Regions from separate parts of the Staphylococcus sp. GDY8P57P genome, predicted to be linked through region 2. Evidence: predicted binding sites of a transcription regulator. Region 2 holds the regulator's gene; the other holds the start of a gene.
What was found. The regulator CtsR, encoded in region 2, represses protease genes until heat stress. The targets are predictions, from matches to a motif close to ATGGTCAATAAAGGTCAAACA.
Positions count from the first base shown of each region.

Region 1: a site for CtsR is predicted at 2,778-2,798, ahead of clpP (ATP-dependent Clp endopeptidase proteolytic subunit ClpP). Genes of this name have one in related genera too.

Region 1 covers NZ_JAESLK010000002.1:108,329-124,191, reverse strand. The annotation lists gene KA878_RS00595 (DUF4887 domain-containing protein) at 1-164, opposite strand, end outside; gene KA878_RS00590 (hypothetical protein) at 370-549, shown strand; gene KA878_RS00585 (TIGR01777 family oxidoreductase) at 855-1,754, shown strand; gene KA878_RS14225 (hypothetical protein) at 1,773-1,961, shown strand; gene clpP (ATP-dependent Clp endopeptidase proteolytic subunit ClpP) at 2,147-2,731, opposite strand; gene whiA (DNA-binding protein WhiA) at 3,349-4,293, opposite strand; gene KA878_RS00570 (gluconeogenesis factor YvcK family protein) at 4,425-5,411, opposite strand; gene rapZ (RNase adapter RapZ) at 5,408-6,322, opposite strand; gene trxB (thioredoxin-disulfide reductase) at 6,524-7,465, opposite strand; gene KA878_RS00555 (tetratricopeptide repeat protein) at 7,529-8,968, opposite strand; gene KA878_RS00550 (acyltransferase) at 8,985-9,464, opposite strand; gene lgt (prolipoprotein diacylglyceryl transferase) at 9,464-10,309, opposite strand; gene hprK (HPr(Ser) kinase/phosphatase) at 10,313-11,248, opposite strand; gene uvrA (excinuclease ABC subunit UvrA) at 11,702-14,536, opposite strand; gene uvrB (excinuclease ABC subunit UvrB) at 14,544-15,863, opposite strand, start outside.
Region 2 covers NZ_JAESLK010000017.1:48,624-64,486, forward strand. The annotation lists gene KA878_RS05110 (NYN domain-containing protein) at 1-418, opposite strand, end outside; gene rlmB (23S rRNA (guanosine(2251)-2'-O)-methyltransferase RlmB) at 415-1,164, opposite strand; gene KA878_RS05120 (Mini-ribonuclease 3) at 1,173-1,559, opposite strand; gene cysS (cysteine--tRNA ligase) at 1,561-2,961, opposite strand; gene cysE (serine O-acetyltransferase) at 2,945-3,586, opposite strand; gene gltX (glutamate--tRNA ligase) at 4,029-5,483, opposite strand; gene KA878_RS05140 (PIN/TRAM domain-containing protein) at 5,898-6,920, opposite strand; gene radA (DNA repair protein RadA) at 6,995-8,359, opposite strand; partial or broken gene KA878_RS05150 (ATP-dependent Clp protease ATP-binding subunit) at 8,712-11,193, opposite strand; gene KA878_RS05155 (protein arginine kinase) at 11,208-12,215, opposite strand; gene KA878_RS05160 (UvrB/UvrC motif-containing protein) at 12,208-12,771, opposite strand; gene KA878_RS05165 (CtsR family transcriptional regulator) at 12,794-13,255, opposite strand; gene KA878_RS05170 (NupC/NupG family nucleoside CNT transporter) at 13,410-14,624, shown strand; gene pdxT (pyridoxal 5'-phosphate synthase glutaminase subunit PdxT) at 14,728-15,282, opposite strand; gene pdxS (pyridoxal 5'-phosphate synthase lyase subunit PdxS) at 15,286-15,863, opposite strand, start outside.

The DNA of each region.
Region 1 (15,863 bases), on a different contig from region 2:
CGTTCACTTGATCGGTTAGAATGATCAACAAATGCGTAAATCGCAAAAGCCAAGCCACTTAATAATAATAAGACTATAATCGTGCTAATCAGTTTCGAAATGCCACTCATTTTTTTCTTTTCCGGTTCACCAAAGTCATCTCTATTTCTATTGTTCTTAGACATAAGTTACCTCACTTTAATATATTCAATTTGTTTAGTCCCTATATGTAGCAAATTATTTTACAGTCATTCACACGAAAATGATATAAAAAGGATTAAGACATAAATTAAATTGATACATAATTACTTATATATGATAACATCATAAGTAATTACAAACATCAATTATGCAAATATAATTTAATTATAATTCGAGAGTGTGAGATAAATGAAGAAAATTGTTTCTGATGATATCTTTGAAGAAGACAAAGCACCTAAACGTGGATTAAAGTCAATGATGTTAAATAATGATAATTATGATGATAGCAACACGTCTCGTCTTGACCTCTTGCTATTATCAATCATTTTCATTCCTTTAATCATATTATTCTTAATCTACATTAATTAGTACTATAATAGATATACAAAAAGCCCATACGATGCTCGCATGGGCTTCTACTAAAGGGAGTCAAAATTGACCTTCGTTTATTTTGCGTAGTCTATGGGGTATACTCAATTTACTCAAAGCTATTGAAATCTACTATATCGAAGGTACAAATTTATTATAACTTAACCTTCGTAAAATTAAATCCTGTTTACAGCATAGTAAATGACATATTATTGACTAATCGTTGTACATTTTTTGAACAACGATCGTTGAACGACAATCGTAGAACGTCTTTTCAAATACAATAAATTAATAGAGGTGTAAATATGAAGCAATTCTTAATAACTGGCGGAACTGGAATGGTAGGCAGTCAATTAGTAAACGAGTTAAAGCATCGCGATGTACACATTACAATATTAACTCGTAGCGATAAGCAAAGTGATGATCCTAAAATTTCATATATTAATTGGTCAAAAGACGGTTGGACATCTCAAGTTCCAGATATAGATGTAGTTATCAATTTAGCTGGTGCAACTTTAAATAAACGTTGGACACCATCATACAAACAATCAATCATGACTAGCCGTATCGAATCAACACAAGCACTCGTTGATTTATTCAGCAATCGCGACCATAAACCTGAAGTCCTCTTCAATGCGAGTGCGATGGGCTATTATCCACCAAGTTTATATCAAACGTATACTGAAAAATATCAAACACTTCCCTTCGACTTTTTATCTGATGTCGTTTATCAGTGGGAACGTTTTGCCAAACGTTTTGAATCATTTGGTACACGTGTCGTACTAGGAAGATTCAGCATGATTTTATCTGATGATGGTGGCGCATTACAAACGATGAAACTGCCTTATAAATTTTTTGTAGGGGGCAAATTAGGTTCTGGATTCCAATGGTATTCTTGGATTCATATTAATGATTTAGTACGTGCAATTCTATTTACCATCGACCATCCTAAAGCCCAAGGTCCTTTCAATATGGCTGCACCTATGGCTGAACGTCAAAATCTATTCGGATATACACTTGCACGTGTCATGCACCGCCCTCATGAAACATGGGTTCCATCGTTCTTGATGCGAATCGCACTTGGTGAAATGTCTACAGTTGTCTTAGATACGCAAAAGATATTACCAAACAAATTGGATGCACTTGGCTTTACATTTAATTATCCTAACTTAAAAATTGCTTTCGAAGATTTAATCGATGCATAGTTATTGGAGTTTTGAATCATGAACGACGAGAAATTAACGTATATTTTATTAATCATCGCTAGTCTATTTCTGATACTAAATGGCATTTTTGCCTTCGAACATCATTTTGTAATTATATTAATGTCAATTTTCTTCATATTCATTGGTGCTATTTTACTTGTGATTTCGGTTCGACTTCTCCTAAAAAGCACTTCAAAAAAATCATAAAAAAATGGGAGTGGAACAGAATTCTTTTTAAATTCGTTGTCCCACCCCCGCAAGTGTGACTAGAACTGAGAAAAGCTTGAATTAAGCGCCTCCTCAGTTCAGTCAGCTACTGCGAATTTGCAAAATAGCTTCATTATATAATTTTTGTCCCGGACTCATTTTTCATGATAATTTAACATTAATGATTAATCTTCAGGCTGCATAACATTATCGATTAAGCCATATGCTTTAGCTTCATCAGCTGTTAAGAAGTTATCACGGTCCGTATCTTTTTGTATTTTTTCAATACTTTGACCTGTACGTTCAGCTAAAATTTTGTTTAATTTTTCACGTGTTTTTAAAATGTGGTTAGCAGCGATTTCGATTTCAGTTGCTTGTCCTTGTGCACCACCTAATGGTTGGTGAATCATAACTTCCGCATTTGGTAATGCGAAACGTTTACCTTTTGCACCAGCAGCTAATAAGAATGAACCCATTGATGCAGCCATACCGATACAAATAGTTTGTACGTCTGGTTTAATGTGTTGGATTGTATCATAAATAGCAAAACCAGCAGTGACACTACCACCTGGTGAATTAATATATAAGTAGATATCTTTCTCAGAATCTTGCGCTTGTAAGAATAATAATTGTGATACAATTGAATTTGCTACGTTATCATCAATTGCAGAACCTAACATAATAATACGGTCTTTTAATAGACGAGAATAAATATCGTATGCACGTTCACCGCGATTTGTTGTTTCAATTACTGTAGGAATTAAATTCATTTATATTTCCTCCTTATGATTAACTGTTATTTAGTATTCTACATGAAAAGTCAAAAATGGTCAAAATTTAAACTCATATAGCACAAAGAAAATTTGACCTTATTTTATTATATTTTGTACACTATAAACATACATTCAGATTGTACTTTTAAATTGATAAATAGTACAGAATTTTGTCTTTGTTACTTTATATCTCCTCGTAGTGTAACGGATAGCACGTAAGATTCCGGTTCTTAAAATAGAGGTTCGACTCCTCTCGAGGGGGCTAATAGTTTTAAATTGCATATATTTTTTACATTATGGGAGTGGGACAGAATGCTTTTGAAATTCGTCGTCCGCTCCCAGCTTGCTTTGTTTGTAGCATTTCTTAGTAAAATGATCTTTGCTGGGGCCCCGCCGAACGCAAGGATGACTAGATCTGAGAAAAGCTTGATTTAAGTGCCTTCTCAGTTTAGTCCGCTACTGCGAATTTGCAAAATAGTATCACTATATTATTGATGTCCCAGGCTCTTTTTAGTCTGCCTGTCATTCAACTATTATAGAATACTAAATGCCATAAACGTGTTAAGAACCTAATCTCTTACAAAAAAATTCGCCACTATGTGACGAGTTCATACCTATAATTCAATTTTTTCGCCACTTCGAATTTTATCTGCAAGTTCATTTAGCTTTCTTAAGCGGTGATTTACTCCAGATTTTGATATAGCACCAGTTGAAACCATTTCTCCTAGTTCTTTTAAGGAGATTTCTTGATGCTCGACTCGAAGTTTTGCAATTTCTCTTAAGCGATCTGGTAAATTATCTAGTCCAATTTCTTGATCAATTAATTGAATGCTTTCCACTTGTTTCATAGCGGCACTTACCGTCTTATTAAGATTTGCAGTTTCACAATTCACTAAACGATTCACTGAATTCCTCATATCCCTAACAATTCGCACATCTTCAAACTTCAATAATGCTTGATATCCACCTATTAAACTAAGAAAATCAGATATTTTTTCGGCTTCTTTTAAATAAGCGATGCTACCCTTTTTGCGTTCTAAGTGTTTAGCATTTAAGCCATAGCTATTCATTAACTTAGTTAAACCTTCAGAATGATTCTCATATTGAGAGAATATTTCTAAATGATAGGATGATGTTTCAGGATTATTTACAGATCCTCCAGCTAAAAATGCGCCTCTCAAATAACTTCTACGCATTTCATCATCTTTAATCATGCTAGCATCAATATCATGAACGAAAATACCATTTTTTAAAATACCTAGTTCGTCCAGAATTTCTTTCGCACGTACTTTTGTACGACAAATATAAATATTATTTTTCTTTAATTTCATTTTTTTACGCACAAGAATTTCAACTTCTACATTAAAAATGCGTTTAATTAATGAATAAATTCTTCTAGCAGTCGTAGCATTTTCTGTTTGAACATTAATTACGAATTGTTGATTAGATAGGCTAAGTGCACCGTTCATACGAATTAATGCGCTAAGCTCTGCTTTAGCATTGCTTTCGTCAACTTCAATGCGTGTTAATTCATTTTTCATATCTGACGCAAAACTCATCACATTTCCCCCTCTAATCAAATTTATATATACATGTAATTAACATCCTATATTGTTACACGTTATTCTACGCATACATGAATACACATACGCTCTTTATCATACCATAGTTATACTGCCGATTAGAAGTGTTATTTTTTCGGTCTAAATTGAATCGTACTTGTCAATTCAAGGGCTAAATCATAGATTAATTTCGCTAAAACTTTCGTATTATGACGCACTAAATGGTCATCTAAGATTTCAACTAAATTCGATGACGTAATGATCTTAATGTTATGATCCGTTATTTTATGTTCATCCATAACAACTGGTTTGGCATTACGCTCTTTATAACGTTTTAAAACATTATCATCGTATTTATCATTACTACAAATGACATAATCGATAAAGTCACTGCCAGCATGATTATGTATCGCTTGAATATGATCCATAACATCGTAATCCGACGTTTCTCCAGGTTGAGTCATAACATTAGATATATATAATTTAGGCGCATTTGAGCGTAAGATAGCGTCCGACATACCTTTAACACATAAGTTTGAAATCACACTAGTATATAACGAACCAGGTCCAAGTACGATTAAATCTGCATCTTCTAGTGCGTCAATCGCTTCTTCCATAGGCTCAACGTTTTCAGGCTCTAAAAAGACACGCTCAATACGTTTGTTTTTCTTTGGTATTTGAGATTCGCCGCGTACAATTTCTCCATCTTCTAACACTGCATTTAACATCACATTCGTGTTTGTAGATGGAATCACTTTGCCTTTAATATTTAATATTTTACTTAATTCTTTTACCGCATGACCAAAGTCATTCTTGATATTGGTTAAAGCTGCTAATAATAAATTGCCAAGTGAATGTCCTTCAATTTGATTCTCTTTAAAACGATATTGAAACAACTCTTCTATGACTGGTTCTGCATCACTTAATGCTGCAATAACATTTCTAATATCGCCTGGTGCTGGTATATCCATTTCACTACGGATTTTACCAGTACTACCACCGTCATCCGCTACAGTAACGATGGCTGTAATATCGATGGGGTACTCTCTTAATCCCCTTGCTAATACTGATAGACCTGTTCCACCGCCTATAAGTACAATCTTTAATTGTTTCATTTTTTCACGCCACTTTCGATATGTGCATCTCTATGATGAACATAAACATTATAATCAAATATGTCTGTTAATTCTTCACTAATACGTTTAGCTAACGCAACAGATCGGTGTTGACCTCCTGTACAACCTATTGCAATCACTAATTGAGATTTACCCTCTTTTTTGTAACCTGGTATCATAAATTTCAATAAATCCATTAATTTTTCGAAAAATATTTCAGTTTCTTTCCATTTCATAACATAATGATAAACGGGTTCGTCTTCTCCCGTCATCGGTCTTAAGTCTTCAACATAATAAGGATTTGGAAGGAAACGAACATCGAACACTAAATCTGCATCTTTTTGTATGCCATGTTTAAATCCGAAACTTGAAACATTAATACTAAATGATTTAAAATTGTCATCTTGGAATTTTTCTTTAACCTTTGTTTTAAGCTCTTTCGTCTTCAATTGTGTTGTATCTACGATGTAATTAGCAATTGAGCGAATATTACTAAGCAATTGCTTTTCTTCTAAAATTGAATCTATTAATGACATTTGACCATTTTCATTCAAAGGATGTGCACGTCTAGATTCTTTGTATCTCGAGATTAACTTCTCCGTTTCCGCTTCTAAAAACATGACATCTACAATAACATCATTTCTACTTTTAATTGCATCAATTTCTTCCACTAACGACTTGAATAATTCTTTCCCTCTTAAATCAATCGCGATTGCTACTTTTTGCAAAGAAGGATTTCCTTGTTCCATTAGTTCAACAAATTTGGGAAGTAATATCGGAGGTAAGTTATCAACACAGAAGTAACCAATATCTTCTAAACATTGGATAACTACGGATTTACCAGCACCTGATAGACCTGTTACTACTAATAGTTCACTTTTACTCATTTCATTTTCATTATGGTTCGTCATTTTGACACCGCCTAGTTCATCTTTTTAACGTCAATATACGTTCACGACTATAGTTAATTTACCTTCATAATATCATATGAACGACTTATCGTAACGATTAATGCGATATAAGTAGTTAGTAGTTTACGCACCCATTAAAAAAGGCTAGAACCCATGTTTAAATCACAATCAAATGTGATGACATGTTCTAGCCTTGCTTAATTATGCTTCTTCTTTATCTTTTAATTCTTCAATGTAATCAATAGCGCTCTGAGCTGCTATACTACCATCACCAGTTGCTGTTACAATTTGTCGTAAGCCTTTATCTCTTACATCTCCAGCAGCAAAAATACCTGGTACTGTAGTACTCATATTGTCTTCCGTTACAATATAGCCCATGTCGTTTGTAATTCCTAAATTAACAAATGGTGCTGTTAATGGTTTCATACCAATATAAATGAATACACCATCTGCATCTAACGTTTGTTCTGAGGCATCTTTAGTTGAAACAAGTGTTACAGAGCCTACTTTACCATCTTTTTCGTTAATAGATTTTAATGTGTGGCTCCAGATAAAATCAATTTTGTCGTTTTTGAACGCACGATCTTGTAAGATTTTCTGCGCTCTTAATTCATCTCTTCTGTGTACAATGGTAACTTTGTCTGCGAATTTAGTAAGGAATGCTCCTTCTTCAACTGCAGAGTCACCGCCACCTATTACAAATAAGTTTTTATTTTTAAAGAAGGCGCCATCACACACTGCACAATAACTTACACCGCGTCCACCTAGTTCTTGTTCTCCAGGGACACCAATTTTTTTATATTCGGCACCTGTTGAAATAATCACAGCGCGTGCTGTTATTTCTTTATTACCTAGGTTAATTTCTTTATAGTCACCTTTATCTTCAATAGATTTAATATCTCCATATTGATATTCGGCACCAAATTTTTTAGCGTGTTCAAACATTTTGGTAGATAAATCCGGACCTGTAATCATTTCAAATCCTGGGAAGTTCTCTACTTCTTCTGTGTTAGCCATTTGGCCACCAGGCATGCCTCGTTCAATCATTACTGTGCTTAAATTTGCACGTGATGCATAAACTGCTGCAGTCATACCAGCAGGTCCTGCGCCGATAATTGCAACATCATAATTTACTTCTGTCATTTCTATGCCTCCTACGTTTTTAATATCATGCGCATTATATATTATTATTTGAAATCTTTAAATTTATATGCTCAATAATTGATTAATCGCACTATCTAACTTGTAACGCGATACATTAAACAATGTCATGATTTTCTTTTTAGTTACATGACTATGATAATAACGATGATATAAATATGCATGTGCAGCTACATATCTATCAACTTCGCTTAAATCAACTTCATTCGCAATTAAACCTTCGCCTTTATCAATCCAACTTATAAATAATTCCGTATCCTTGTGTATTTCATCCATTTCATACAAACGTACTAAACCTTTATGAATGAAATCTAATTTGTTTAAATGTAAACCCTGAACTAAATACGTAAGGTAAAGTTTCTCATAATCATTCATTTTTTCTAAAATAGACCAAATCTCTTGTGTCATTAATATTTCTTTACCATTTAATTGATTTAATAAAAAGACACCATAAAGTCTATAATGACTATCATCATCTAATAACAATGGTAGTATCTTTTGATCAAAAGCTTGTTTACTCTCTTCTAGTATCCAAGGTGCATAACCAACATCTACTTTAGATATTTGAAGTAATTTATCCCAAAAGAATTGACTCTGTTCTTTATTTCCAAGGTAATAATAATTAAAACTCAATGCGTTAAACATTTGAATTGAAGCGAATTTCCCCTTTTTATATAGAGGTAATAATATTTGTTGAGACGCTTCATATTGTTTTAAATAACTTAGTACGATACCTAATTTAAAACTTTCATCATCGTTCATAGGCATAACTTTACTTAATATTTTAAGATATTTATGATATTTGTCTTTTTCATTGGTATTGTAAAGTAGCAATGTATAGTGACATAACGCGTGTACATCTGAATTATCTTCTGATAGCAATGCTTCAAACATGTCTTTAGCAATATCATATTCGCTTAAATATAAATAGCACATGGCTAGTAAGTTGCGAATCACTCTATGCTCTTGAATAGTATCATCTTGATTCAATATATACGTACGTGCATCTTGCAATCGTCCTTGAGAAAATAAATATTGGAATAATAGTTGTGTAGCAAAAAGCTGTGCTTCGAGTTGAATTTTTTCTTCACTCATATATGACACTTCGAAGGTCTTTTCTAATTCTTCTCTGAAATCTTTATCATCTGTTAAAATCACATAATTAATACCAAACAAGAAGGCCTTGTTTGGCTCATTAAGGTCGATGTTTAATTGACTAAGCTCATAATAGCTATCTGCTACATTTTGCCCTTCAATAATACTGTCATAAAACAAATGCTCTGCTCGTCTACCTAAATGAAGTTTATTTAAGCAATGGGCATACTTTAACTTTATATCAAAATCTTGTGGTGACAAATCAAGCACTTTTTTATAGTATTCTGCTGCTTTATTAAAATCTTGTGTTTTATATTTTTGATCCGCCATTTTACGATAAAATGGTTCATCAAATTTCATTGAAATAATTTTATCATTGTTTTGCGCCATTCTTTGTCACCTCTCTTTATTTATAATGAATGTGCATAGGATTGCCATATGCAACGGCATCGTCTGGTATATCTTTCGACACAACTGTGCCGGCTTTCACAACCACATGATGACCGATATTTACACCTGGTAATATTGTCGAATTCGCACCAATTAAAGTTTGATCACCTATTCTAACTGGACCATAGCGATATTCATCTACTAATACCTCATGCGTTAATATTGTAGTATTATAACCAATTACTGTATTATTGCCAATGGTTATAAGTTGGGGATAAAACAAGTCTGGCATGACCTTATAGGCTATAGCTGTATGTTGGCCAATGGACATGTTCAATAAATGGATGTATAGCCATCTTTTCCAACTTAAATTCGGTATAAAGCGACAAATTTCAATAATCATAGTATTCCTAAGCACTCTCGGGAAACGTACAAAACGATAAATTCGCCATAATGGATTAATCTTATGATGACCCTCTTTCGTTAATCGTCTCATTATTTTACTTTACCTTTAGGACTAGGCCATGATAATGGGCCTGCCTCTTTATATAATGGTGGTTGATGTTTAATACGACGATAAATCATTAGCGCTAAACCAATCACAATCAAAATGACTGAAACAAGTTGGGCTACTCTAATGTTACTTGTTAACATCAAACTATCAGTTCTTAGACCCTCTACGAAGAAACGTCCAATGGAATACCAAATTAAATATGATGTGAATGTTTCACCCACACGTAAATGCTTTCTAATTGTAATTAATATGATAAAGCCTAATACATCCCATATTGATTCGTATAAAAATGTGGGATGGTAGTACACGCCTTCTATATACATATTACGGATAATGAACTCTGGAATATGTAAGTTTTCAAGAAATGTTCTTTGAACTGGGCCACCATGAGCTTCATGATTCATAAAGTTTCCCCAACGCCCAATTCCTTGAGCTAATATAATACTTGGTGCTACAATGTCACCTATTTGGAACGGATTAAGATTTTTTACTTTGCATACAATTATACCGGTAATAAATCCGCCTAGAAGACCACCATGTATTGCTATACCACCATGCCATATCATTAGAATTTCAATAGGGTTTTGCATGTAATATGGCCATTGAAAAATCACAAAATAAATTCGAGCAGTGATGAATCCAAAAATGGCACTATAAAAGATGACATCAACAAGCGTATCTTTATGTAGCCCAACATATTTCAAACTTTCTTGAGCTATAAAATAACCAATGAGAATACCTACAGCAATAATGATACCGTACCATTTTATTGAGAGTGGTCCTAAATTAAATGCAGTAGGGTCAATATAATTCAAATTTAAAAGCATGCTCTAGCTCTCCTTGCTTTGATGACCTTTTTTTAGGATTTCTTCATTTAATCGTTGGTTAAACTCTTCTGCAGTATTAATGCCCATTATATTCAGGCGATAGTTCATTGCTGCAACTTCTATAATAACTGCCACGTTTCGTCCTGGACGTACAGGAATCGTTTTTTTAGTGATTTCTGTATCAAGAATTTGTAATGTTTCTTCATTTAATCCAACTCGGTCATACAATTTATCTTTATCCCAATTTTCAAGGTTGATGTTCAAACGAATTTGTTTCTGTGTAAGGATAGAGCCTGCACCAAACAATGTCATAACATTGATGATACCAAGGCCTCTAATTTCGAGTAAGTGTTCAATCAATTTGGGTGGTGTGCCTATTAATTCATCTTTTGTTATTTCACGAATTTCGACATTATCGTCTGCTACAAGTCGGTGTCCTCGTTTCACTAATTCAAGTGCAGTCTCACTTTTACCTATACCAGAATCTCCAGTGATTAATACACCAACACCGTAAACATCGACCAATACACCATGTAATGATGTCGTCTTAGCTAATTCGTGTTCTAAGAACGTTGTTAATCGACTCATCAAACTTGTCGTTGCATCTTTGGATACAATCAGTGGTGTATCCATTTCTTGAGCTGCTTCTATCAACTCTTGTGGCGGTTCTAATCCTCTAGTCACTATGATTGCAGGTGTTTCGGGACGACATAATTTTCTCATTCGTCCGTGACGTTCCTCATCAGGTAATAAATTATAAAACGATAATTCCGTTGTTCCTAATAGTTGGATACGATCTGCAGCATAATGTGAAAAATAGCCAGCCATTTCTAAACCCGGTCTTGATATATCTGTATTTTTAATCGGTTTATGTAATCCTTTTTCACCTGTAAATAATTCTAATTTAAGTAATTTGACTAATTTCTCTGTCGTTAACATGAGTTCACCTCAAAATTTTCACTTGAATTCATTCATCTATTATCATATCAAAAATAAAGAGAAGATTAATATAAAAAAGAAGAATTCCTAATATATTTGTTTCGTTCACATTTTACAACACACTCAAATGAAAAGGGAGTGGGAGAGAATTCTTAATAAATTCGTTCTCCCACCCCCGCAAGGGTGACTAGAACTGAGAAAAGCTTGAATTAAGCGTCTTCTCAGTTCAGTCAGCTACTGCGAATTTGCAAAATAGCTTCATTATATTATTTTTGTTCCGGATTCTATACGGGTCTCGAGTGTCAGGAAAACTTAATTTGTAAGTTTTATGATTTAATGCCCCGTTCCAAGCCTACTTAGCTTGTAGATTTTGTAGTTAAAATTTAATAACTAGGCCACCTTGTGCATTATTAATCATTCTTCGTCTTTATAGTTTCCTGACGCTAGGTTTAGTTATTCAACTTTATCGCGTTCGAGTACTGTTTTTAAATATTTACCTGTGTATGACGATGGTACATTAGCGATGTATTCAGGCGTACCTGTGGCAACAAGTGTACCCCCACCATCGCCACCTTCAGGTCCTAAATCGATAATGTGATCTGCTGTTTTGATGACATCTAAATTATGTTCAATGATGACAACTGTATCACCATTTTCAACTAGTCGATTCAATACTTTTAGCAATCGGCTAATATCATCAACGTGTAGACCCGTCGTCGGCTCATCTAGAATGTAGATAGAACGTCCAGTTGAACGTTTGTGCAATTCTGATGCTAATTTAACACGTTGTGCTTCCCCACCTGATAAAGTTGTAGCTTGTTGGCCGAGCGTGATATAACCTAAGCCAACGTCCACAAGTGTTTGTAATTTACGGTATATTTTTGGGATATTTTCAAAGAAATATGCAGCTTCTTCCACCGTCATTTCAAGTACTTCGGCAATATTTTTACCTTTATACGTTACTTCTAATGTTTCACGGTTGTAACGTTTACCATCGCATACTTCACAAGGGACATACACATCAGGTAAAAAGTGCATCTCAATTTTGATAATGCCATCGCCTTTACAAGCTTCACAACGTCCACCTTTAACATTAAAACTGAAGCGTCCTTTTTGATAACCACGAATTTTAGCTTCGTTAGTTTGAGCGAATACATCGCGAATATCATCAAATACGCCAGTATAAGTAGCTGGGTTAGAACGTGGTGTTCTACCAATTGGTGATTGGTCAATATCTATAATTTTATCTAACTGGTCAATGCCTTCAATACTATCATATGCACCTGGCTTAACTTTAGATTTATTTATTTTTTGAGCTAAAGATTTATATAATACTTCGTTAACTAATGAACTTTTACCGGAACCTGATACACCAGTCACAACGGTCATTACAGATAATGGAATATCAACATCCACACCTTTTAAATTGTTACTTCTTGCACCTTTAATACTGATTTTGCGATCTGTCACTTCTCGACGATGTTCAGGGACATCAATACGTTTCTTACCGCTTAAATATTGACCTGTTAAAGATTTTTTGTCTTTCATCACTTTGCTTGGTGTACCACTAGAAACAATTTCTCCACCGTGATTCCCCGCACCAGGACCGACATCTACAAGGTAGTCAGCAGCACGCATTGTGTCATCATCGTGTTCAACAACTATAAGTGTGTTACCTAAATCACGCATTTCTTTCAGTGTACTTATTAATCGGTCATTATCACGTTGATGTAGACCAATAGACGGCTCATCAAGCACATATAGCACACCTGTTAAGCGTGAACCTATTTGTGTAGCTAATCGAATTCGTTGTGCTTCACCACCAGAAAGTGTACCTGATGCACGATTAAGTGTTAAATACTCTAATCCAACATTATTTAAAAATGATAATCTTGAAATAATTTCTTTTAATATTTGATTTGCAATTGCACTATCTTGTTCGGATAGTTCAATATTTTCGTAGTAATTCAATGCATTTTTAATAGAGTATTCCACTACTTCACCAATGTTATAGCCACCAACGTAAACAGATAGTGCTTCTTTGCTTAGGCGTTTACCATGACATGTTTCACAAGGCAATTCTGTCATATATTTACTCATCATTTCACGTGTATATTCTGATGGTGATTCATGATAGCGACGGTCAATGTTGGCAACAACACCTTCGAACTTCATTCTTCGATGACGTGTACCTCCATTTCGACTGTGGAAAGAAAAATCAATTTCTTTATCTCCTGAACCATGCATTAATATATTTTTCTGTCTGTCAGTTAATTTTTTATAAGGTTTATCCATATTTATTTTATAAACGTCGCATACGCGTTTTAATAATGTTGGATAAAAATCAGAACTTGTTGGTTCCCAAGGTTCAATAGCACCTTCATTCAAAGTTTTGTTGGGGTCTGGTACCACTAAATCAAGATCGACAGTAAGTTTTTGGCCTAGACCGTCACAAGTTGGACATGCCCCAAACGGACTATTAAAACTAAACATTCTAGGTTCTAATTCACCGATAGAGAATCCGCAAATTGGACAAGCGTGATTTTCAGAGAATTTAAGATCTTCGCCATCGATCACATCGACAGTAATATTACCTTCCGCTAATTCTAAACCTGTTTCTATTGAATCTGCTAAACGTGTTTCAATGCCTGATTTTACGACTAATCTATCTACAACTACCTCGATAGTATGATTTTTATTTTTATCTAATTCTGGCACTTCATTAACATCAACAATTTCGCCATCGACTCTCAGACGGACATAGCCCTTTTTACCAATATCTGAGATAAGTTTCTCATGGCTACCCTTTCTATGAGATACAATGGGTGCTAAAATTTGAATTTTAGTACGTTCCTCAAGCTCAAGTATACGGTCAACCATTTGTTGAACGGTTTGCGATTCAATTTCAATATTATGATTTGGACAATATGGCTTGCCTATTCGTGCGTAAAGTAGACGTATATAATCATAAATTTCAGTTACAGTCGCTACAGTAGAGCGAGGGTTTTTACTTGTCGTTTTTTGATCAATTGAAATTGCTGGAGACAATCCTTCGATTGTATCCACATCTGGTTTATCCATTTGACCCAAAAATTGGCGCGCATATGCACTTAATGATTCGACGTATCGTCTTTGACCCTCAGCATAAATCGTGTCAAAGGCTAAAGATGATTTACCTGATCCTGATAATCCTGTCATAACAATAAGTTTATTTTTAGGAAGTTCTATATCTACATCTTTTAAATTATGTGCGCGTGCGCCTTTTACTACAATACTTGGTCCCTTCATTTAACTGTCACCCTTCTGCTTTTAATTCAAATAACATATCTCTTAATTCCGTTGCTCTTTCGAAGTCTAAATCTTTAGCTGCTTTTTTCATTTCTTTTTCTATATTCTCAATCGTTTTTTGTCTTTCTTTTTTAGTCATTTTCTTAGGTAGTTCAGTTTGTTGTTTGTCATTTGTTTCATCATTATCTACGGTAGCACTAATAACATCATGAATCTTCTTGTTAATTGTTTTTGGCGTGATACCATATTTTTCATTATGTGCCATTTGTATATCACGACGTCTTTGTGTTTCATCAAGTGCATATTGCATTGAGTCGGTGATTTTATCAGCATACATGATAACTTCACCTTTCTCATTACGCGCCGCACGACCAATGGTTTGAATTAATGAACGGTTTGAACGTAGGAAACCTTCTTTATCCGCATCTAAAATGACTACTAATGAAACTTCAGGTATATCGATACCTTCCCTTAGTAAGTTGATCCCTACAACAACATCATATGTTCCCATTCTTAAGTCACGAATGATTTCAATACGCTCTAACGTTTTAATTTCTGAGTGCAGGTAATTCACTTTAATTCCCGCTTCTTTCATATAAGTGGTTAAGTCCTCACTCATTTTTTTAGTTAATGTAGTGACTAGGACACGTTCGTCCCTATCAATACGTTCTTGAATTTCACTAAGTAAATCATCAATTTGATTTTTAGTTGGTCTCACATCAATCTTAGGATCTAACAGACCCGTTGGACGGATAATCTGTTCAACCATCTCATCAGTATGTTCAATTTCATATGGCCCTGGTGTCGCTGAGACATATACTAATTGATTTGTTTTTTGTTCAAATTCTTCAAATTTTAATGGTCGGTTATCCATCGCGCTTGGCAAACGGAAACCATGATCAACGAGCACTTGTTTACGTGCACGGTCGCCATTGAACATGCCTCTAATTTGAGGTAATGTCACGTGAGACTCGTCTATCATGACTAACCAATCATCACCAAAGTAATCTAGCAATGTATAAGGCGTTGAACCTAAAGGTCTTAATGTTAGGTGAACAGAATAATTCTCTATACCCGAACAGAAGCCCATTTCTCTCATCATTTCTAAATCATAATTTGTTCGTTGCTCTAAACGTTGTGCTTCTAATAACTTGTTCTCATCTTTTAATTCTTTTAATCGTTCTTCTAATTCTTTCTCGATACGCTCTATTGCGATTTTCATTTTTTCTTCACGTGTTACGAAGTGAGAAGCAGGGAAAATAGCGAAATGTTCGCGTTCACGAATCACTTCCCCTGTTAAATAATTGACTTCTCGAATGCGATCAAT
Region 2 (15,863 bases):
TACTGACCGTGATTTCATTCTCTTTTAAATCACGCCACATTTCTCTCGAAGATACTCGATATGCGCCAGCACCAAATATGGCATGTTGCTCACTCATATCACTCGTTACAACGGTAATATGTGTTGTGTGTTTGTTATATAGGTTATAAACATAACGTTCGATATAGCTATCTGCTGTTTCTTTTTCTTTAGTAAACACTGTTTTTACACCATGATAAATGTATTCTCTTTCTATACCTGATTGTTCATATGCATCAAACACACATACAACTTCATCAGCGACAACAGCATTATAGTTAGCAATGGCATCTAATAATTGTTCGCGTGCTTCTTGCAAATTATGCTTTGCAATCTTACCGAGTTCCGGTGACTGTCCAATCATATTGTAGCCATCAATAATTAAATATCTATCTTTCATGCGTTGTCCTCAATTTGGTGACGTTTACGATAGACCTCATACATCATTAGACTCGCAGCTACAGATGCATTAAGACTATTCACATGTCCAACCATTGGTATCTTGATGTAAAAATCACATTTATCTTTAACTAATCTACTCATACCTTGACCTTCACTACCTATAACGATAGCTAATGGCATATCCGCCGCCATATCTCTATAGTCTGTGGCATTATCCGCTTCAGCACCAGCCACCCAGTAGCCATGTTCCTTTAATTCATCAATGGTTTTAGCTAAATTTGTAACACGCATAACCGGAACGTGTTGGATTGCACCAGTGGATGCTTTAGCTACAGTTTGTGTCAGCGCAACTGAACGTCTTTTAGGGATAATAACACCATCAACACCACTAGCATCTGCCGTTCTTAATATTGAACCTAAGTTATGTGGGTCTTCCAATCCGTCTAAAATTACAACCGTTGATAAACCTTCTTTATCTTTTTGCGATTGTATAAATTGATCAAAATCCGCATATTCATATGGGGCAATCAGTGCAGCGACACCTTGATGAGGTGCATTTGCTAAATTATCTAATTTGGATTTTGGCACAGTTTGCACAATTAATTTTTGTGCTTTTGCATTTTGTAAAATATCATTAATTTGTTGCTTTCTAATACCTTCTTGAATCCAAATTTTATTAATTGTATGGCCAGAAACAATCGCTTCTTTAACAGCATGTCTACCGACAATTACGATATCTTCCACTGTCTTCACTACCTTTCATTGACTGTTTGTACAATCATATCAAGTAAATTTTTCAATCTTTCTTCTTGATGATCTAAATATAAAAATCCAATGACTGCTTCTAACCCAGAACTTTTACGGTAAGTTTGAATATCTGTATTTTTAGCCTTAGTGTGACTTTTGGCATTGCGACCTCTTTTAACAATGTCTTGTTCTTCATCAGTGAACCAATTCATTTCAAACAATGTTTCTAAAGTTTGTGCCTGACTTTTAGCAGACACATAACTTTTCGAAACTTGATGTAATCGATTGGGCTTACTTTGTAATTTAAGAACAATATATTCACGCACGTGCTGGTCCAATACTGCGTCACCCATGTAGGCTAATGTTAAAGGATTTAATAATTTAATATCCATACTATCCACGTTTAAAGCGTACACCTTGTGGCGTATCTTCTAGTATAATATTTTGTTCTTTAAGCATATCTCTAATTTCATCTGCACGTGCAAAGTCTTTATTTTTACGCGCTTCATTACGTTCTTCGATGAGTTTTTCAATATCTTCATCAAGTAACATATCTGATTCATTACCTTTAAGTGGCACACCGAGCACATCACTGAATATTTGATAAACTTCTTTAAATCTTGAAATGACTTGCGTAGATGTATTGTTTTCTAAAACGTATTTATTCGCAAGTTTAGACAAATCATACCAAGCAGTAACTGCGTTGGCAGTATTGAAATCATCATCCATAACAGTCTCAAATTGTTCTAAAATAGCATCGATTTGGTCAATATAATTAGATTGGTCAACAATATCTGTCGCAATCGTTTCACGTTCTTCTATCAATTGATAACTATTTCGGATACGCTCTAAACCACTCTTAGCTGCATTAACCAGTTCTAAATTATAATTAATAGGACTTCTATAATGTACGCTAATCATAAAGAATCGCAATACATCAGGATCTACTTCTTTAATGATGTCATGAACTAAAATAAAGTTACCTAATGATTTACTCATTTTTTCGTTATCAATATTTATAAAGCCGTTATGCATCCAGTAATTTGCGAATGGCGCGTGATTATGTGCTTCTGATTGGGCAATCTCATTTTCATGATGTGGGAATTGTAAATCAGAACCACCGGCATGAATATCAATTGTTTTACCTAATTCGTGAAACGCCATTACAGAACATTCAATATGCCAACCTGGACGTCCTTCACCAAAAGGACTTTCCCAACTAATTTCACCAGGTTTTGCTTTTTTCCATAATGTGAAATCTAGCGCATCTTCTTTTTGTTCTCCAGCTTCAATTCTTGCGCCTACTTTTAAATCATCTAATGACTGATGACTTAATTTACCGTACCCCTCAAATTGACGCGTTCTAAAGTATACATCGCCATCACTCTCGTAGGCATAACCGTCGTCAACTAAATCTTTAATAAAATCAATAATTTCGTCCATATGATTCATTACACGAGGATTTGAAGTAGCTTTCTTAACATTTAATGCGCCAACATCTTCATAAAATGCTTTAATATATTTATCTGCAATATCTGGCACACTCTCATTCAATTCTTTCGAACGGTTAATTAATTTATCGTCTACATCAGTGAAATTTGAAACATAAATCACTTCATACCCTTTATATTCGAAATATCTACGCACCACATCATAATTAATAGCTGGACGCGCATTACCAATATGAATGTAATTGTATACCGTCGGACCGCAAACATACATTTTCACCTTACCTGGTTCGATCGGTTCAAATGTCTCTTTTTGACGTGTCAAAGTATTATATAATGTAATCATCTTTAATCTCTCCGTTCTTAGCTTTTTCTAGTTGCTTTTCTAGTTGCTTAATTTGTTCAAATAATGGGTCAGGTAAATTACGATGATCAAATGTTTTACCAATACGTTTACCTTCTTGTTTAACAATATGTCCCGGAATACCGACGACAGTCGTATAACTTGGAACAGATTGTAATACTACTGAATTCGCACCAATATTTACATTTGAATCAATTTGAATATTACCTAGCACTTTTGACCCAGCTGCGATTAATACGTTATCGCCTATATCAGGATGACGTTTCCCTTTTTCTTTACCTGTACCACCTAATGTGACACCTTGATAAATAGTTACATTATCACCAATTGTACAAGTTTCACCAATGACAACGCCCATACCATGGTCTATGAATAAGCGTTTGCCAATTTTAGCACCTGGATGTATTTCAATCCCTGTAAAGAAACGTGATACTTGAGATATGATTCTCGCAAGTACATAACGTTTTTTATTATAAAGTTTATGCGCAATTAGATGACTCCATACTGCATGTAATCCAGCATAAGTTGTAATCACCTCAAATGTTGTACGCGCTGCTGGGTCTTGTTCAAACACCATTTTCACATCGTCTCTAATTCTTTTTATCAAGACTGTCGCCCCCTCAGTTTTTTAAAAAGTTAAAAATTTATCAAAATCAATATACACACTACTGACATACATAATAGATAAACAAAATAGCGCCCCTAACACTAAGATGCTAGAGGCGCTACTGCACGGTTCCACTCTGTATTCTAGATAAAATTAAGCGAGTCCTTCACCCTACCGATAGGTGAGAAAGTTAACTTTATCATACTCATTTACTTTATTTAGTTAATCAAACAAAGGTGCATTCAATATCGTCTATGGTGTACTCGCAGCGACCGTACACTCTCTGAAATCATAGTCTAATATTTACTAATCCTTTGCGCTTGTAATATCAATATTAACATGACTTTGCCATGTTTAACTTTATCATATTTGCTTTAATGTAAAATTTCAAGTGTTAGCTAAATGAAATGTTCATCTTGTTCACGTATATGCTTTACACCATTTACACGTATTTTTTTAATCGTGATAATACTTTGTCTTTACCTAGTACTTCAATAGTATTTGGTAATTCAGGACCATGCATTTGACCTGTTACGGCAACACGAATTGGCATGAATAATTGTTTACCTTTAATACCTGTTTCTTTTTGTACTTCTTTAATTGTCTTTTTGATGTCACCCGCTTCAAATGGTTCTAAAGCTTCTAATTTACCATATAGATGTGACATTAATTCTGGTACTTGTTCCCCATTAATAACCTCTTGCTCTTCTTCACCTAATTCAGGCATTTCATGGAAGAACATTTCAGATAACGGTACAATTTCGCCTGCATAACTCATTTCTTTTTGGTAAAGTGCAACTAATTTGCGACCCCATTCTCTATCAGCTTCACTTGGAGATTCTGGGATTAAATTAGCTTTGATAAGATGCGGTAATGCAAGTTCAAATACAGTATCCGTATCTTTCGTTTTCATATATTGGTTATTAACCCAAGCTAATTTTTGTCTATCGAACATTGCTGGTGATTTAGAAAGACGTTTCTCATCAAAGATCTTAATAAATTCTTCTTTAGAAAAGATTTCTTCTTCGCCTTCTGGAGACCAACCTAATAAAGTAATAAAGTTAAATAATGCTTCTGGTAAGTAACCTAAGTCACGATATTGCTCGATAAATTGTAAAATTTGACCATCACGTTTACTTAATTTTTTGCGTTCTTCATTAACAATTAATGACATATGACCAAAGCGTGGTGGTTCCCAACCAAACGCTTCATAAATCATAAGTTGTTTAGGTGTGTTAGAAACATGGTCATCCCCACGAATAACATCAGAAATTTCCATATAGTGATCATCGATGGCTACAGCAAAATTATACGTAGGTATGCCGTCTTTTTTAACGATAACCCAATCTCCTATGTTATTTGAATCGAATGAAATTTCACCTTTCACCATGTCATTAAACGTATACGTTTGATCTTGAGGCACACGGAATCTAATTGATGGGCGTCGTCCTTCAGCTTCAAATTGTTGACGTTCCTCTTCAGTTAAATGTGCGTGTTGGCCACCATAACGAGGCATTTCACCACGTGCGATTTGTTCTTCACGCTCTTTTTCAAGTTCTTCTTCAGTCATATAACATTTATAAGCTTTATCTTCATCCAATAATTGCTGGATAAGTGGGTTATAGATGTCACCGCGTTCAGATTGACGATAAGGACCATAACCTTTATCTTTATCGATAGATTCATCCCAATCTAAACCTAACCATTTCAAATTATCAAATTGAGATGACTCACCATCTTCAAGATTACGTTTACTATCTGTATCTTCAATACGCACTACGAAATCACCATCGTAATGTTTAGCAAATAAATAGTTAAATAATGCAGTTCTTGCATTACCAATGTGTAAATATCCAGTTGGACTTGGCGCATATCTCACTCTAATGCGTTCACTCATCGTATTCACTCCTATAATTATTAATTCTGTTTTACCATCGAATTCATACGCTTTATCTAATATAGGTGACGCGCTCTGTAATTTAACCGAGCAGTCATACACCATTCAGAAACATCTTCAAACCATTAGAAAAAAGTTATTCCAAACTATCATTTTAGACGTGTTTCCGAATAACTTTCCACTTTACATTCATCTTAGATAAAAGTTCGCATTTCTTCATTATTGTAGCATTAAATCAATACTTTGATAAGTCACATGTTTCCACTTACCACACTTAGTTGCACATTCAGTCACATTACATAAATAGGTTTCATGCTTTGCTATTTGAAAAGCGTACGCTCAACATTTAGCGTTTCACATGAAACCTAGTCTTTTACACATATTTTATTGTCATTATCAAACATATTCTATGAATCATGATTCCGAATCGTCAACTTTTTTAGCGAAAATAATACGACCTGACGATGTTTGCAATAAACTGATGACCTCTAAGTCTACATGCTTACCAACAAGTGGTTTCGCATTATCAACTACTACCATTGTACCGTCATCTAAATAGCCAACACCTTGACCCGGTTCTTTACCCATTTTAGTCAATAGAATATTAATGCGATCGCCTTGATGTACATTTGGTTTAATTGCTTCAGACAAGTCATTCACATTCAACGCTTTAATTCCTTGAACGTGACATACTTTATTTAAATTAAAATCGGTAGTAATCACATGCGCATGATATTTCTGTGCTAATTTCACTAATAGTTCATCGATATCACTGTGAGACTTTTGTGGATGTATCACACGTGTCGGATAATCTAAATCATATAATCCATTTAATATATCTAATCCACGTTGCCCTTTTTCACGCTTCACGCTATCATTCGCATCAGCAACGACTTGAAGTTCATTAATGACACCTTGCGGAATAAGTATTTCGCCATCGATAAAACCACATCGAATGACATCTAAGATACGACCATCGATAATTGCGCTTGTGTCTAATAGTTTAGGTACGGCACTAATATTACTTTTAGACATAGAACGCGCCATGTTTTCTGGCAAGAACATGAGCATTTCGTCACGCTTCTTCAAACCAAATTGGAAGCCTAAATAACATAGCAATAAAGTAATAATAAGTGGTATAAGATGATTCAGTATCGTATTTCCAATCATTTCTAGAATAAACGAGGCCATTACTGAAATAAATAGGCCAATGATAAGTCCGAGTGTTGCAAATAAAATTTCAACTGCGCTACGTTGCATAATCCAATGTTCAACGGCTTTGAAAGTTCTTGTTACTTTATTAATAAAGAAGCCAAAAATCAAGAAAAATACTATGATACCTATTAAGCCGTCAATATAATAATTATTTAAAAATGGATAACCATTAATATTAAAATCTTTGAGTATTTCAGGTATTAGCAAAATACCAAGTGCCATACCTAAGATAATATATATAATGATTACAATGCCTTTTAATACTTTCAAAAGTCTCACCTCTTTTTCAGCTTATGTTACGCTTTAAAAGCATATTTAAGTGCCTCATGTACAGTAGAGACGCCTACTACTTTAATACCTTCAGGGAATTGCCATCCACCAATATTGGTTTGTGGAATTACAACTCGTTCAAACCCTAATTTAGCCGCTTCTTGAACACGTTGCTCAATTCGAGAAACACGTCTCACTTCACCAGTCAAACCTACTTCTCCAATATAACAATCAAGTCCATCCACTGCTTTATCTTTGAAACTTGAAGCTGTCGCTACAATAACGCTTAAATCAACTGCTGGTTCTGTTAATCGAACACCACCTGCCACTTTAATATAAGCATCCTGTTGTTGTAATAAATAATTTTCCTTTTTCTCTAATACTGCCATTAATAAACTCAAACGATTATGATCAATTCCTGTAGCCATCCGTCTAGGGTTATTAAATGTGGTAGGTGTCACTAACGCTTGAACTTCTATTAGCAATGGTCGCGTACCTTCCATCGTTGCTACAATCGTTGATCCAGGCACATTAGTAGACCGCTCTTCCAAGAACATTTCTGATGGATTATGTACCCCTTTCAATCCGCTTTGTTTCATTTCAAATATGCCCATTTCATTAGTAGAACCAAAACGGTTCTTAACTGCTCTCAAGATACGATAAGCATGATGCTCATCTCCTTCAAAGTACAACACAGTATCAACCATATGTTCTAATAAACGCGGTCCTGCAATTTGACCTTCTTTGGTTACATGACCAACGATAAATGTGGCGATATTCATTTGTTTGGCAATATTCATCAAACTCTGCGTGCTTTCTCGAACTTGAGATACAGAGCCAGGTGCCGAACTAATCTCTGGATGATATATGGTTTGGATCGAATCGACCACTAAAATATCTGGCTGTGCTTGTTGAACCGTTTGATATATCACTTCTAAATCCGTTTCTGCCAGCACGTTTAAATTACTAGAATCTTCATCTAAACGATCAGCCCGTAATTTAGTTTGATTAAGTGATTCTTCACCCGTAATATACAGTACATTTAATTTTTGTGATAGTGATGCACAAATTTGTAGTAATAGTGTTGATTTCCCAATACCAGGATCTCCACCTATTAACACTAAAGAACCACTTACAATACCACCACCTAAAACGCGGTTAAATTCCTTTGATTCTGTCTGAACTCTTGGCGTTACTTCATTCTTAATATCATTTAATTTCTGGACCTTTGCGCTAGATGTTGATGTCTTAACGCCGTGTTTGGGATTTGAAGCTTTTTCAACAATTTCCTCCATTTGATTCCATGAACCACAATTAGGACATTTTCCCATCCATTTTGGAGATTGATAGCCACAAGCCATACACTCAAAAATCACTTTCTTTTTGGCCAAAATTGCACCTCCGATTTTTCTTTGAACAAATCTATTTTATATGTAACGTTGCACAATGACAAATGTAAACTTAAGCATTTTATATAAATATGTTGCTATTTATTGTTCAAAATGATGTATATAGATAATCATTTTATTTCAGTTGAAATCACTACATTATATTTCAAAAAGTAATAGGAGTGGAACAGAATCCATTACGAATTCATGTCCCACTCCCAGATAAATGACGAGTGCTAAGAAACGTACTATATAAACATTATCTCACCTTCATTAGTTAGCACGTACTTTGCGTTATAGCCCTATACTATTTCTATCCTAAAAAATAGCTAGGCCTAACGATCATTTTATTAAATTATACTTCTGTTTCAGTTACGTCACTATCTTCGTCTGAATCTGAAACATTATTATTTTTTTTCGTTGATATTATATTTGAATTCATCGCCATCATGATCAATAACGACTTCTTTACCTTCGATTTGGTTGCCATCTAAAATTAATTCACTTAAGTTATCTTCAACTGTTTTTTGAATCGCTCTGATTAATGGACGTGCACCATACTCTGGATCATAACCTTCTTCCGCAATTTTCTCTTTCGCTTTGTCGGTTACTACAATATTAATATCTTGTTCAGAAAGACGTTGTGTTAATTTATTAACCATCATTGTAACAATTTCTTTCAATTCATCTTTAGAAAGTTTATGGAATACGATGATGTCGTCTACACGGTTTAAGAATTCTGGACGGAATGAATTTTTCAATTCTTTCATCATTGTCTTGCGAATCGTTTCATAGTCATGACCGTCAGAGCCACCACCGAAACCTGCAAAGCGTTGATCTTGTAATTCTTGTGCACCAACATTTGATGTCATAATAATCACAGTATTACGGAAATCAACTTGACGTCCTTTAGTATCCGTTAGATGACCATCATCTAACACTTGTAATAAGATGTTAAACACATCTGGATGTGCCTTTTCAATTTCATCAAATAAAATAACTGAATAAGGTTTACGTCTAACTTTTTCAGTTAATTGGCCACCTTCATCATGACCTACGTAGCCAGGAGGCGCTCCAACTAAACGGCTCACTGCATGTTTTTCCATAAACTCACTCATATCAACACGAATCATTGCATCTTCTTCGCCAAACATTGATTCTGCTAACGCTCTAGCTAGTTCCGTCTTACCTACACCAGTTGGTCCTAAGAAGATAAAGCTACCGATTGGACGTTTAGGGTCTTTCAATCCTGCACGTGCACGACGTACTGCTTTACTTATAGATGTTACAGCGTCATTTTGACCAATCACTCTATCATGTAATGTTTGTTCAAGATTCAATAATCGGTCTGACTCTGTTTCATTGATTTTTGTAAGTGGTATGCCTGTCCAGCCTGCAATCACTTCGCCAATATCTTCTTTAGATAGTGATGTAGACTTATCACCTTGCGTTGTTTGCCATTCATTTTTAGCATCTTCATATTGTTTTTCAAGTCTCGTTTGTTTATCACGTAAATTAGCCGCATTTTCGAATTCTTGAGCGTGAACTGCAGCGTCTTTTTCATTTTTCACTTTTTCAATTTCTTGCTCAATTTCTTTCAAGTTGTTAGGTGTTGTATGACTTTTCAGTCTTACTTTTGAACTTGCTTCGTCAATTAAATCAATTGCTTTGTCAGGCAAGAAACGATCAGATATATAGCGATCACTTAATTTAGCAGCTGCTTCAAGTGCTTCATCAGAAATATTAATACGATGATGCGCTTCATAACGATCTCGTAATCCTTTTAAAATTGCGATTGTATCTTCAACAGAAGGTTCATCAACTTGAATTGGTTGGAAACGACGTTCTAACGCTGCATCTTTCTCGATGTTTTTACGGTATTCATCTAATGTTGTAGCACCAATACATTGTAATTCACCACGAGCTAATGCTGGTTTTAATATATTTGATGCATCAATTGCGCCTTCTGCACCTCCAGCACCAACTAATGTGTGCAATTCATCAATAAATAGAATAACGTTACCAGCTTGATGGATTTCTTCCATTACTTTTTTCAAACGTTCTTCAAATTCACCACGATATTTAGTACCTGCTACAACTGTTCCCATATCAAGTGACATGACACGTTTATCTTTTAATGTTTCAGGCACTTCATTATTAACAATCGCCTGTGCAAGACCTTCTGCAATTGCAGTTTTACCTACCCCAGGTTCGCCAATTAGTACTGGGTTATTTTTAGTACGACGACTCAATACTTCAATCACACGCGTAATTTCTTTGTCTCTACCCACAACAGGATCTAGTGTTCCATCTTTGGCAATCACAGTTAAATCACGTGCTAATCCATCTAATGTAGGTGTATTATTTGATTTATTTGCTGTAGCGTTTTTATTGCTCATTTCAGGACTTCCTAATGCTTTAACCACTTGAGCACGCGCTTTTGTAATATTTAAATCTAGATTAGCAAATACACGCGCAGCTACGCCCTCATTTTCACGAATTAAACCTAGTAAAATATGTTCTGTACCTACAAAATTATGATGTAACTTTCTAGCTTCGTCCATTGAAAGTTCAATTACCTTCTTGGCTCTAGGTGTATAATGCAATGTTCCTGTTTGATCTTGTCCATGGCCGATTAATTTCTCAACCTCTTCAATCACTTTGTCTTCGGTAATATTGAAACTCTCTAATACTTTAGCGGCTATACCTTCTGGCTCTTTCATTAAGCCAAGTAGTAAGTGTTCTGTACCTATATTAGAATGATTTAAACGTATAGCTTCTTCTTGCGCATGTGCTAAGACACGTTGTGCACGTTCAGTTAATCTACCAAATAGCATATATTTCTTACCTCCTATTGTGTATATTCTCTTAATATATCTGCTCTCTTCTCATTTACAGAGATTGTTTCATCTTCATCGTTATAAATAAACGCTGATTGAATACTCACCATTAATTCATTAAATTGAAAGTCTTTCAATGTTAAATACCCTAAATCAATACCTAATTTCACTTCACTTAAACGATAGGAAGCTTCTTCCATTGAAATAATTCGACTGTTCTGTAAGATACCCAATGACCGATAAACACGGTCTAACGTTTCCAATTCATTATAATGCGTTAAGCGTTCACGAATTTGCATTTCTTCATTTATAATTTGTTGAACAACTTCAGTTAAATTATCTATAATTTCTTCTTCAGTTTTACCAAGTGTTAATTGGTTTGAGATTTGATAGATATGGCCATAAACTTGCGAGCCTTCTCCATATATACCTCGAATCGTAAAACCAAAACGATTAATGGTCTGTGCAATACGATTCATACGTTTCATGATGGATAACCCTGGTAAATGTAGCATCACACTTGCTCTCATACCTGTACCAATATTAGTTGGGCATGTTGTTAAATACCCTAAATGTTCATCATAACTAATGTCTAGCGATTGATCTAACGTATCATCAATATCACTCGCTTTGTTATATAAATCATGTAATGACAAATCATTTCCCATTGCTTGTATGCGTATATGGTCTTCTTCATTAATCATAATGCTGATCGATTCGTCTTCATTTAATAACACTGCTGATGCCGGTTGTTTAATAAGTTCAGGACTAATTAAATGTTTAGCAACAAGTTTCATTTTGTTTTGTTGATCCATTGTATCTAAACGCATGAGAGACAAATCAGGCAATACATCTTGCACTTCATTTATCACTCTAAAGCCATCTTGTTCTGAGGGAAACATGAGTGGATGGACATGATTTTCTAAATTTCTAGCTAATCGGATTCTGGAAGACATCACAATTGGAGATTCTTCTGTTTGTTTCATCCATTCACTGATATGCGTATTCATATCACTCATTGCGTTCCACCCCGCTCTCGTCTTTCAATGCTTTTATTTCGTCTCTAACGATAGCAGCTTCTTCAAAGTTTTGTTCATCAATTAATACATTGAGATACTTCGTTTTTTCTTCGATTTGTTTTTTGATGGCAAGTTTCTTATGAGAAGAACGAGGCGTTTTACCTACGTGCTCAAATTGTCCACCTTGCACACGTCTTACTATATCTACAATGTCATCTTTAAATGTAGCATAACAATTTGCACAACCAAATTTCCCTACATGTGCAATATCTTTTAAAGTCATGTTGCATGTTGGACATCGCTTCTCTTCTTGAAAAGCCACTTCATGAAAATTAATTCCATGCTTAGTTGCTAAATGTTGCAATATTTGTTTGACGACGAAAGCTTCTTCAATATCGTCTTGAAACTGAGAATGTGGCGATGTATTTTCATTTTGTTGCCAAGGATTTTCACCCTGCGCACATATAGAACATACCCATTTCTCAGAAGTGCCTTCTTTACTTTTTACTGTGAGTTTAACCTCTGCTTCATTTAAATGACAGTTTTCACAAAGCACACATAGACACCTCGCTTTTCTATTAATAATAATTAATGATTGGTAATACGCGTTTTAATATGTTGGCTCTAATGATATCTCGAGCAACCACGTCCATTTTTAATGTCTCGCGATCTACGATTACTTGAATCATTCTTGCTTCTCTTTCGCTGATGAGTCCCTTATCTAGCAAACCATCTATAATATAATACGCTTGTTGTTGAGAAATAGATGGCCCAATGATTTGCAATAGGTGATTAATATACCCCGTTGCATCTTTATTTTCAATTTTAGTGATTCGGATATAACCTCCGCCACCACGCTTACTTTCTATTTCATAACCATGTTCATTTGTGAATCTAGTTTTAATAACATAATTTAGTTGAGAAGGTACACAGTCGAAACGTTGAGCAATGTTAGCTCGTTGAATTTCTACCACGTCTTCATTACTTTCTTCAAATAACTTTTTAATGTACTGTTCTATGATGTCAGACATGTTGTGCATGATTTACCACCTCTTTTGACCTTCTTTGACTATATTATATGAGCATCTTTGACCTTTTTCAACCAATTTGTTTTTTAATTTTCTAAAATAATGATGTTACATGCAAGAATTTAATGTATTATATTAATTAAGAAAAATTTAAAGGAGTAGAATTATGCATATTCTTATTGGGATTATTGGGATAATTTTCTTTTTGGCACTTGCATTTTTGTTTAGCTCTGACAGAAAAAATATTCGCTGGCAATATGTTGGTCTTTTATTAGTCATCCAACTTGTATTTGCGTTTATTTTATTAAAAACGACAGCAGGTATTACAGTTATTGGGGGCATTTCGGAAGGATTTAACTACTTATTACAAAAAGCTGCAGAAGGGGTTAACTTTGTGTTTGGCGGATTCAAATTTGTCGATCCAAAAAACCCACCATTCTTCTTTAGCGTATTACTACCAATTGTATTTATTTCAGCATTAATTGGTATCTTGCAATACACTCGAATCTTACCTTGGATTATTAATGTTTTAGGATTCTTAATCTCTAAAATTAATGGTATGGGACGTTTAGAGTCTTATAACGCAGTAGCTGCTGCAATCTTAGGTCAATCGGAAGTGTTTATTTCATTAAAACAACAATTACCTTACATACCTAAACAACGTTTGTACACATTAACCGCTTCAGCAATGTCGACAGTATCAGCGTCAATTATCGGTGCTTACTTCACATTGATTGAGCCTAAATACGTTGTTACAGCAGTAGTATTAAACTTATTCGGTGGTTTCATTATTGCTTCTATCATCAATCCTTATAAAGTTAATGAAGAAGACGATAAACTATTAGTAGACGAAAGCGAAACTAAAAAGCAATCATTCTTTGAAATGTTGGGAGAATACATTTTAGACGGGTTCAAAGTTGCAGTAATCGTTGGTGCGATGTTAATAGGTTATATTGCCATCATCGCATTATTAAATGGTATCGTTAGTGGTATCTTCAGCTTTGTTTCTGGTGGCGCAATTACATGGGATTTCCAAACGTTAATTGGATTTGTCTTCGCACCATTAGCATTTTTAGCTGGTGTACCATGGGAAGATGCTGTTAAATCTGGTTCAATTATGGCAACTAAATTATTATCTAATGAATTCGTTGCAATGCAATCATTAGGAAACTTAAAAGATATTTCTGAACATGCTAAAGGTGTTACATCAGTATTCTTAGTATCATTCGCTAACTTCAGTTCAATTGGTATCATTTCAGGTGCTATCAAATCACTTAACTCTGAAAAAGGTGACGTCGTAGCACGTTTTGGACTTAAATTATTATTGGGGGCAACATTAGTATCATTTATTTCAGCAGCAATCGCTGGATTCTTTATCTAATATTGAAATTAAATACCCTAGAACTTCTGACAATTAGAAGTTCTAGGGTATTTTCATAGATGGAAACACTCAAATGCGTCTCTCCATTACCTACTATTCTTTTTTATTTGACCATATGATCGATAAAGTATTGTGTCACTCTATAATCATCCGTTAATTCAGGATGGAATGATACGCCTAAATATTTTCCTTGTTTGACTGCAACAATCTTTTCGCCCACAGTGCTTAATATTTCTACGCCCTCTTCAACACTAGCAATATGAGGTGCTCTAATAAATACACCTTCAATGTCTTCAGCTATACCTTGAATATCTAACTCTGCTTCAAAACTATCCACTTGTCTGCCAAATGAATTACGTTCAACAGTGATATTCAATTTTTTCAGATAGCCAGTTTCACCTTCGACATCTTTCGCAAGTACGATAAGGCCTGCACATGTACCAAACATTGGTAAATCAGACTGTTGTAACTTTTCTTTAAATCCATATAGATCCATTAATCTTCTTAGTGTAGTAGATTCTCCACCTGGAAGAATTAATCCATCTATTTCTTCTAATTGTTCAACCTTTTTAACTGCAATACCTTCATGACCACTAAGTTCAATATGACGAATGTGTTCACGTACGGCACCTTGCAATGCTAATACACCAATCTTCATAAATTACCAACCACGCTCTTGCATACGTTCTTCTAATGAAATTTGATTAATATCTAAACCTTTCATTGCTGTGCCTAATTCTGAAGCTAATTTACCGATAAGTTCATAATCTTGGTAATGCGTCGTAGCTTGAACAATTGCTTTAGCAAATTTCTCAGGGTCTTCTGATTTAAAAATACCTGAACCAACAAACACACCATCAGCACCTAATTCCATCATTAAAGCAGCATCTTGAGGTGTAGCAACACCACCAGCTGCAAAGTTAACAACAGGTAAGCGTCCGTGATCTTTAATTTGTTTTAACACATCATATGGCGCACCTAATTCTTTAGCATAAGTCATAATTTCATCGTCATTCATAACAACTAAACGACTAACTTCTGAATTAACTTTTCTCATATGTCTAACAGCTTCAACAATATTACCAGTACCCGGTTCACCTTTAGTACGTAACATCGCAGCACCTTCACCAATACGACGTGCAGCTTCTCCTAAGTTACGGCAACCACACACAAACGGAACAGTGAATTGATCTTTTCTTAAGTGGTATTCTTCGTCTGCAGGTGTTAATACTTCAGATT